DNA from 2 places in the Sinorhizobium sp. NG07B genome. Region 2 is predicted to be linked to the other one. Evidence: riboswitches for the same ligand, from Rfam matches in the RefSeq annotation. Region 2 holds a riboswitch; the other holds the start of a gene.
What was found. Region 2 has a riboswitch for cobalamin ahead of cobU (bifunctional adenosylcobinamide kinase/adenosylcobinamide-phosphate guanylyltransferase). Riboswitches for the same ligand answer to the same signal wherever they lie in the genome.
Positions count from the first base shown of each region.

Region 1: another riboswitch for cobalamin. It lies ahead of CO664_RS04845 (CbtB-domain containing protein); the one in region 2 lies ahead of cobU (bifunctional adenosylcobinamide kinase/adenosylcobinamide-phosphate guanylyltransferase).

Region 1 covers NZ_NWTD01000001.1:993,855-998,061, reverse strand. Annotated here, with positions in the region: gene CO664_RS04860 (cystathionine gamma-synthase family protein) at 1-1,027, shown strand, start outside; gene CO664_RS04855 (VOC family protein) at 1,054-1,404, opposite strand; gene CO664_RS04850 (anthrone oxygenase family protein) at 1,443-1,922, opposite strand; cobalamin riboswitch at 2,101-2,378, shown strand; gene CO664_RS04845 (CbtB-domain containing protein) at 2,418-2,594, shown strand; gene CO664_RS04840 (CbtA family protein) at 2,772-3,557, shown strand; gene CO664_RS04835 (ferric iron reductase) at 3,628-4,207, opposite strand, start outside.
Region 2 covers NZ_NWTD01000001.1:1,352,064-1,356,270, reverse strand. Annotated here, with positions in the region: gene cobN (cobaltochelatase subunit CobN) at 1-290, opposite strand, end outside; gene cobW (cobalamin biosynthesis protein CobW) at 516-1,580, opposite strand; gene cobU (bifunctional adenosylcobinamide kinase/adenosylcobinamide-phosphate guanylyltransferase) at 1,584-2,111, opposite strand; cobalamin riboswitch at 2,244-2,639, opposite strand; gene CO664_RS06515 (FecR domain-containing protein) at 2,875-3,852, shown strand; gene CO664_RS06510 (adenylate/guanylate cyclase domain-containing protein) at 3,905-4,207, opposite strand, start outside.

The sequences.
Region 1 (4,207 bases), 360 kb from region 2:
GATCGTCGAGGATCGGCTTGCCATATACGAACGCGCCGAGGCCGGCGCGCTCTTCTCCTCCGGCATGTCGGCAATCGCCACGACCCTGCTTGCCTTCGTGCGGCCCGGCGACGCAATCCTGCATTCACAGCCGCTATACGGCGGCACCGAGACGCTGCTCGCCAAGACCTTTCTCAATCTCGGCATCCACGCAGTCGGCTTTGCCGACGGCGTCGATGAAGCGGCCGTCAGCGCCGCCGCCGAGGAGGCCATGAGCAGGGGCCGGGTCGCCGCGGTCCTCGTCGAAACGCCGGCCAATCCCACCAACAGCCTCGTCGACGTCGCGATGATCCGCCGCATTGCCGAAAAGATCGGCGAAAGACAGGGGCAAAGGCCGATCGTCGCCTGCGACAACACCCTGCTCGGCCCGGTCTTCCAGCACCCGATCGACCACGGCGCGGACCTGTCGCTCTATTCGCTCACCAAGTATGTCGGCGGCCACTCCGACCTGATCGCCGGCGCCGTGCTCGGCTCGAAGGCGCTGATCAAACAGGTGAAGGCGCTGCGCGGCTCGATCGGCACGCAGCTCGACCCGCATTCCTGCTGGATGCTCGGCCGGTCGCTCGAAACGCTGTCGGTCCGGATGGAGAAGGCGAACGAGAATGCCCGGATCGTCGCCGAGTTCCTGCGCGACCACCCGAAGGTCGAAGGGATCCACTATCTGCCCTTCCACGACGAAGCCTCGCCGGTCGGGAGGACCTTTGCCGCGCAATGCACCGGCGCCGGCTCGACCTTCTCCTTCGACATCGCCGGCGGCCAGGAGGCAGCCTTCCGTTTCTTGAACGCCCTGCAGATCTTCAAGCTCGCCGTCAGCCTCGGGGGCACGGAATCGCTTGCGAGCCACCCGGCGGCGATGACTCATTCGGGCGTGCCGATCGAGGTGCGGCGCCGGATCGGCGTGCTCGAATCGACTATCCGCCTGTCGATCGGCATCGAGCACCCGGACGACCTCGTCGCCGACGTCGCGAACGCTCTGACGACCGTCTGATCCATTGAGCGGGGGCCGTCCCCCGATCAATGCGTCAGAATATTGACTACGTTGCCGAACGGATCGCGCACGAAGAAGCGTCGCACACCCGAGGGTTCGTCAGTGATGTCATAGACGATTTCGATGCCGGCCGCCTTCGCGCGCCGATAGACTTCGTCGACATCGTCCACCTCGATCGAGAGCGCCGGCACCGGCGTTCCCGATCCGCCTTCAATGGCAAAGCTGACCTGCGGCATTGCCGATCCGCCTTCCGCCGCAAAGGTGACCAGCCAGCCGTGATCCATCACCACGTTGAGGCCAAGCAGATCCGTATAGAAACTGCGCGCGCGTTGCGGATCGGATACTTGAAGATTGGGCACGATGCGTCGGACTGCCATTGGATCCTCCCCAGTTTCATCGTCCTCTTTCCTAGGCTTCAGCCGCGTTGAAAGCCAAGCGTGAAAAGGGCGAGCGAAGCTATCGAAGCGATCGTGCGGACATGGTTCCACCAGACCCAATCGGTCAAGTAGCGCTGCTGCCAGACTTCGGTGGCGGCCTCGACCGAAGTGGCATTCGCCAGCGCGTTGTTGAGCGGAACGTTAAAGACCATCGTCACCGCGAATGTGCCGGCGAGGTAGACGAGTCCGCCCGCCGCCAGGAGATAGCTCCCCTCCCCGCCCCAGATGAAAGCGGCAGCTATGAGGATCACGCCGAGCAGCGCCGTGCCCATGAAGGCGGCGAAGAACAACGGATTCTGGATCACGACGTTGATCGCGTTCATGGCAGCAACGCCCTGCTCCGCCGGCAATCGCCGCAGCGCCTGCATGATGCAGACGGAAAAGACGAAGAAGAGCCCGGCCATAAGTCCGGATCCGATGACGGCGGCAAAGGACAGGGCAGGAACAAGGGCAAGCATCGCACGGACCCCGGGTCGATCGTGCGGCCTGCGGCCGCACGCGCTGCCCAAGAGATAACCGACCAATGCGATATAGTCATCAGGAGTTGTTCCCCATGTGGCGGGCAACGCGAAATGCGCGCAACCCTCTCCTCCACTTTCCACCGCGGCGCGATTGACATCATTGGCGGCCACACCTAATCATCGCTGATCGGTTGGTTCCCGGAATGCGAACGTGTTTCGGGAGTAAACGGGAATGTGACGGATGGACCCAAGCTGGGCATCTCAATCACTGCCGACCCCGCGACTGTAGAGCAGCGTGAATTTGCCGTTCCGGAGCAATCCGGAAGAAGCCACTGGAACAGCCGCGAGAGGGCGGTTCGGTTCTGGGAAGGCGAGGCAAATCCTTGGTGACTAGGCTAGCCTGGGCACCTGACGCTGCGAGCCAGGAAACCTGCCAAGCGATACGGGCATAGTGCCCAAGGGGAATATCCCATTGCCATCACGGAGGTTGTCATGGCTACGTCTAAAGTTTCGAGCATTCCGCTCTCCCTCAGCGACCGTCTGACCGCGGGCATCATCGCCCTCATGATCGGTGGCTTCCTCGTTTTCGGTGCCGGCCTGGCGAATTCGGCCGTGCTGCACGACACGGCACACGACACGCGCCATTCCTACGGCTTCCCCTGCCACTAAGCGAAGTCATGGAGCGCCTGCCGCGTTCCACACCAAACGATACAACAATCGACCCTCCGGTGCTCGGAGCGCGCGTCGTGCGTCTGGCACGCGCCCGCGCCTTCAAGCGCCGGCTTGCGTCGATGGAATCGGGCCGGCTTACCGCAAGGCGGCCACGCCCGCTGAGGAAAATCGACAATGATCGTCAAGACACTTCTGGCCGCGGTCGTGGCCGGGCTGATCGCCGGCGTCTTCATGACCGGCGCCCAGGAATTGCGGGTCACGCCGCTTATCCTGCATGCGGAAGAATTCGAGGGCGAAGCGCCGGCTGCAACCGGGCAGCCCGCCGGCGAGCAGCCGGCCACGGATCATCAGCAGCATTCGTCGCTGAAAGGATCCCAGATGTTAGGCGAGATGCTCGCAGCACTTTCGCCGGTCACCCCCGCCTATGCCCATGAGGGCGAAGAACACGAGGAAGGCGGCATCATGTTCGGCATGAGCCGCTTTTCCGGCACGCTTGCCGCCAATCTGGTCACCGGCGCCGGCTTCTCGTTGCTGCTTGCAGGCATCAGCCTGATGATCGGCTACCCGATCACGCTTGCCAATGGCGCGCTCTGGGGCGCCTTCGGCTGGCTCGCCGTGCACCTGCTTCCGGCCGTAGGCCTGCCGCCGGAACTGCCGGGCTTTCCGGCGGCCGAGCTTGGCGACCGGCAGCTCTGGTGGGGGGCGACGGTGCTACTCTCGGCCGTGGGACTCTATCTGCTGGCACTCCGCCCGGAAATCGTCGCCAAGCTCGCGGGTCTCGTCCTAGTCGCCGCTCCCCATCTTTATGGTGCGCCGCAGCCGCTCGACATTTCCAGCAACGTGCCGGCTGTGCTCGGCGCCGAGTTCGCCGTCGCCGCGCTTGCGACGACGCTCGCCTTCTGGCTGGTGCTCGGCATCGTCTCCGGTTTCATCAACGACCGGTTTCTCCGGGCGCACTAACCGGCCCCCGCGCCTTCGCCGCTTGTCCTCTCCCCGCCTGCGGGCAGCACGCGGGGAGAAGGCAAGGGTCTCATTTGCTATCGAGCAGGTGGGCCCGCAGCATCTCTCGTCGAAGCTCGGGCTCGAGCAGCACGCAGGTGTCGCAGAAGCTGCCGCCCTCGGCACGATAGAAAAGGCAACAGCCGCCGCGGATCCGGTAGGTCCTGGAGCGAAGCTCTCCCCCACTGCCGGAGGCCGCTTCGATCTTTTCGTAGTGAAGCTGCCGCGAGGCAAGCGGCGAGTGGGCCTTTTTGACGATCGCCAGCGCCTGCCCCGTCGCCCTGTCCTCCCGTTGCCGCCGCCGCCCGATCTCCAGGAAAGCGCCGGCGAGACTGTCCGCGGCCAACCGCCATTGCGCGCGCGCTGACAGGCCGCAGCGGCGTTTCAGCAGCGCGATCACCGGCTTCAGATGCGCAACGAAGGCATCGTGAAAGCGTCGAGTCGGCTCGTCCGGCTCGATCTCACTCTCGCTCCGCGGAAGGTCGACGAGGAAATGAAAGCGGCCGGCCACAAGCGACCTCCCGTCGCGGGCACGCAAATAGGTTTCGAAACGCAGGCCCGCGACCACCGGAACAAGGCCGCTCACAAGATAGATCGCGCCCGCCGCAAGG
Region 2 (4,207 bases):
TCCAGCACGTAGCGAAAATAGCTGGCGCCGCCGAGCGGCCGGACGACGATCAGCTTCGCATGTCGCGCGGTACGTTCGACGTAGGTGTCGACCGACATCGGATGCATGAGGTTCATGAGGCTGGCGATGCGCAGGCTATTCCCGCTCGCGCGCCGGCGATGCGCGGCGGCAATCGACGCAAGCTCGGTATCGGCCGCCGACAGGAACAGGATATCGGCCGGGCTTTGCCCGAGATCGATCGCTTCGTTGCCGTCGGCGATCGTGCCTTTCTGGGCTAGGAGGAGATGCATTGTTGCTTCCCGCTGGGCTCGTGAAGAGACCCCTCCCCAGCCCCTCCCCACAATGGGGAGGGGTTAGGTCGTGCCACACGCACTCTTTCCCCGAGTATCAGCCGTTCGTGCCATAACGCCGCCCCCCTTTGGGAACGAAAGCGCCGCCGCAAATGCCAGCCGAGCCCCTCCCCCTTGTGGGGAGGGGTTGGGGAGGGGTTCTTCTCACACGCGCTCAAAACAACCTCACGCCAGCGCCGAAATCGCCGCGCGCACGGCCGCCTCGTCCATGTCGTGCAGGCCGATGACGACGAGGCGCGTGCCGCGCGTCTCGCCGGGTGCCCAGGCACGGTCGTAATATTGATCGACCCGGCTGCCGACCGCCTGGATCAACAGACGCATTGGCTTGCCGGGTACGTCGGCAAAGCCCTTGAGGCGTAAAACGTCGTGCTCGGCGATGACGGCCTTGAGCCGGTCGATGAAGGCCGCCGGTTCGGCAATCGGGCCAAGTTCGACGACGAAGCTGTCGAATTCGTCGTGATCATGTTCCTCGCCGGCCTCATGCTCCATCTCGTGATGCGATTTGCGGTCGGCGATCTCGTCTTCCGTGCCGACGCCAAGCCCGAGCAGGATCGCGGCTGCCACCTCGCCGTTCTTGGCCTCGATCATCGCCGGCTTGCGGCTGATGCGCGAGGCGACTTCGTCACGCACGGACTTGAGGCCCGCAGCATCGATGAGATCGGTCTTGTTCAGAACGATGAGGTCGGCGGCGGTGAGTTGGTCCTCGAAGAGCTCTTCCAGCGGGCTCTCATGGTCAAGGTTGTCGTCATTGACGCGCAGCGCATCGACCTTGTCGTGATCGTCGGCAAAACGGCCGGCGGCAACGGCGGCGCTGTCGACGACGGTCACGACGCCATCGACCGTCACTTCGCTGCGGATGTCGGGCCAGTTGAAAGCGGCGACCAGCGGTTGCGGCAGCGCAAGGCCGGAGGTCTCGATGACAATATGATCCGGGCGGTTCTCTCGCTCGAGCAGCTTGGTCATGGTCGGAATGAAGTCGTCGGCGACGGTGCAGCAGATGCAGCCATTGGTGAGCTCGATGATGTCCTCTTCCGAGCAGGCTTCAGCGCCGCAGCCCTTCAACACGTCGCCGTCGACGCCGAGATCGCCGAACTCGTTGATGATCAATGCGATCCGCTTGCCCTCGGCGTTCTGCAGCAAGTTGCGGATCATCGTCGTCTTGCCGGCGCCGAGGAAGCCGGTGATGACCGTGGCGGGGATCTTGCCCGACTGGGCCTTTGCAAGTGTCATGAATCAACCCTTCATTTTCAGCGGCAACCCGGCCGCGACGAAATAGACTTCGGCGGATTTCTCCGCGACGATTTGATGGAGGCGGCCGGCATGGTCGCGGAAGTCTCGCGCCATGCGGTTCTCCGGCACGATGCCGAGACCGACCTCATTGGAGACGATGATGACGCGCGCCTGCATGGCAGGCAGCAAGCCGGCAAGTGCCGCAAACTCGGCCGGCATGTCGCGCTCTTCCATCATCAGGTTCGTCACCCACAGCGTGAGGCAGTCGACAAGAATGACGCGCTCCGGTGCATCCAGTCGACGAAGCAGGCCGGAGAGATCGAGCGGTTCCTCATGCGTTGCCCAGCCCTTGCCCTGCCGCGCGGCCTGGTGGCGGGCGATACGATCGCGCATTTCCTCGTCATAGGCGCGGCCGGTCGCAACATAGTGCATCCCGAGCCCCGAGGCTTCGGCGAGCTTCTCCGCGAAACTGGATTTCCCGGAGCGCGCGCCGCCGAGCACGAAGACCGGACCGGCATTGGAGAATGTCATCCGACCAGATCCCATGCGAGGAAACTGGTGGGGACAAAGCAACGATAGCAAGCGGACGCGTGACGGGCACGCGCAGAAGACGATAAATAAGCCACGACAACCTCCGTGCTGGCATTGGGGAGGACTCCCCCGGGCGATGCCCTGATGGACGGCAGGTCTCCTGGCTCTCGGCGTCACGGGCAAGCGCTGCGCACGCGGTGCCCAGCGCTATTGGGCCCGAACGGGTCCGCCTCGCCTTCCCGGCGTCTGCTGGCTCGTGAAGGCGGACGATTCGTAGAAAGAGAGGCGTCCAGCCCGGCTGCTCACGATGCCACGCCAGTGGCTTTTCCGGCGTGCCTCCAATTCCGCGACAACTGCCCCATGCAGTTTCACCGGAAGAGGTGCGGCATGCCCGATGGCGAACCCTGACCGTTCTACAGTCGCGGGGTCGGCTGCGATAAGGGCGCCCGGTGTGGGTCCGCCCGTCACATTCCCATTTACTCTCCCGCGCCGCTTCGGTGCGGGGGAACCATCCAATGCGTTAATTATGAAGCGGATGCGTCAAAGTCAATCGACGGTCTGCGACGCGAGGTCGGCAAGTTGCGGCAGCGTGAGGTGCGTCGCCAACTCGGCGCCTTTCTCCTAATCCGAACGGGTAGGCAGACGCCCGTCCCAAGCGCGTGATAAAACGGGCATTCGAACCCGAGGCGGCTCCGATGCTTCGCCACGGTGTTCGATTATGTCCACGGCACTGAATTTGTCAGTTCAGCCTGGAGGGGGTGCGATGGCATATCTGCGTCGTGCCGCATTTGTCGCGCTGAGTGTCGCGCTTTACGGCTCCATGCCAAGCAAGGCCGCCGAACCGATTGGTCAGGCGATCCGGATCAAGACTGAGGTCAGCGGAGCGAGCGGACCACTGGTCGTCACGGACCCGGTGCACCGCGACGAGCGGATTCGGACATCCAGATCCGGCCTTGGCCAGTTCGTCTTCCGAGATGGAAGCAAGCTTGCCGTCGGTGCCGGCTCGTCGGTCGTCATCGACAAATTCGTCTTCGACGACTCGAGATCGGTGCAGAAGCTGACCGTCGCGGCGGCGAAGGGAACGTTTCGCTGGATCAGCGGCAACTCGGGGCACGCGGCCTACCAGATCCTGACACCGGCCGGAACCATCGGCGTTCGAGGCACGGTCTTCGACTTTTACGTCGGCGGAGACGGCACGACGGCAGTGGTGCTCCTGAGCGGCGCTGCCGAATTTTGCGGCCGAGGCGGCTGTCAACAGCTGACGCGGCGCTGCGACTGCGTGGTCGCCCGTCCCAATGGCGATATGACCGATACGCGACGGGTCGACCGAAGCATCCTCAGGACACTCGGCAACCAGCAGGCCTTGCCGTTCCTCTCCGGCAGGCAGCAGCTGTCGCCCGGATGGAGCGGCACCGGCTGCGGCCTTTCAGCTGAGATCCAGATCCGTCCAGATCGGGTCCGGCCGCTCGTCGCACCGCCACCCGAACCGGCTCCGCCTGTCGAGACGCCGCCCCAACCCAAGCCACCCAAACCCGACAAGCCTCACAAACCCGACAAGCCTCACAAACCCGACAAGCCTCACAAACCGGACAAGCCCCAAAAACCAGAAAAGCCGGGCAAGCCGGACAAACACGACAAGAGCTGGCACGATAAACCGAACAAGTTCGACAGGTCGGAAAGGCCGCGCAATCGTGATTACTCGCACGAGCGGAGCAAGGACCGTTCGTTCGGACGACGGTGACTGTAATTGAAGTGCCGGAAAGCGGCGCCTTTTGCATCAGTCGGCGAAGCACCTATTCGCCAGCCGCATCCTTCGCCGTCGGCTCACCAATGAAATGTTCGCCGCGCCGCGAAATCCGCCGATAGAACTCCGACAAGCCGGGCGTCAGCGCGGACGCCTTGAGCTTTGCCACGCCCAGCATGCGCCGGCTCTCGGGGGACCGTGCGCGCAAAGCGTCGACCAGCCGCCGATGAACTTCGAAGAGCTCGGCGAATTCATCCGACTCGGCCAGTCGCTCGTCGCCAACGACTCCAAAGAGCCTCGTTCGCGTGCTCTTACCCTTGAGCCCCAATGCTCCGGCCTCCAGCAGGGCGCA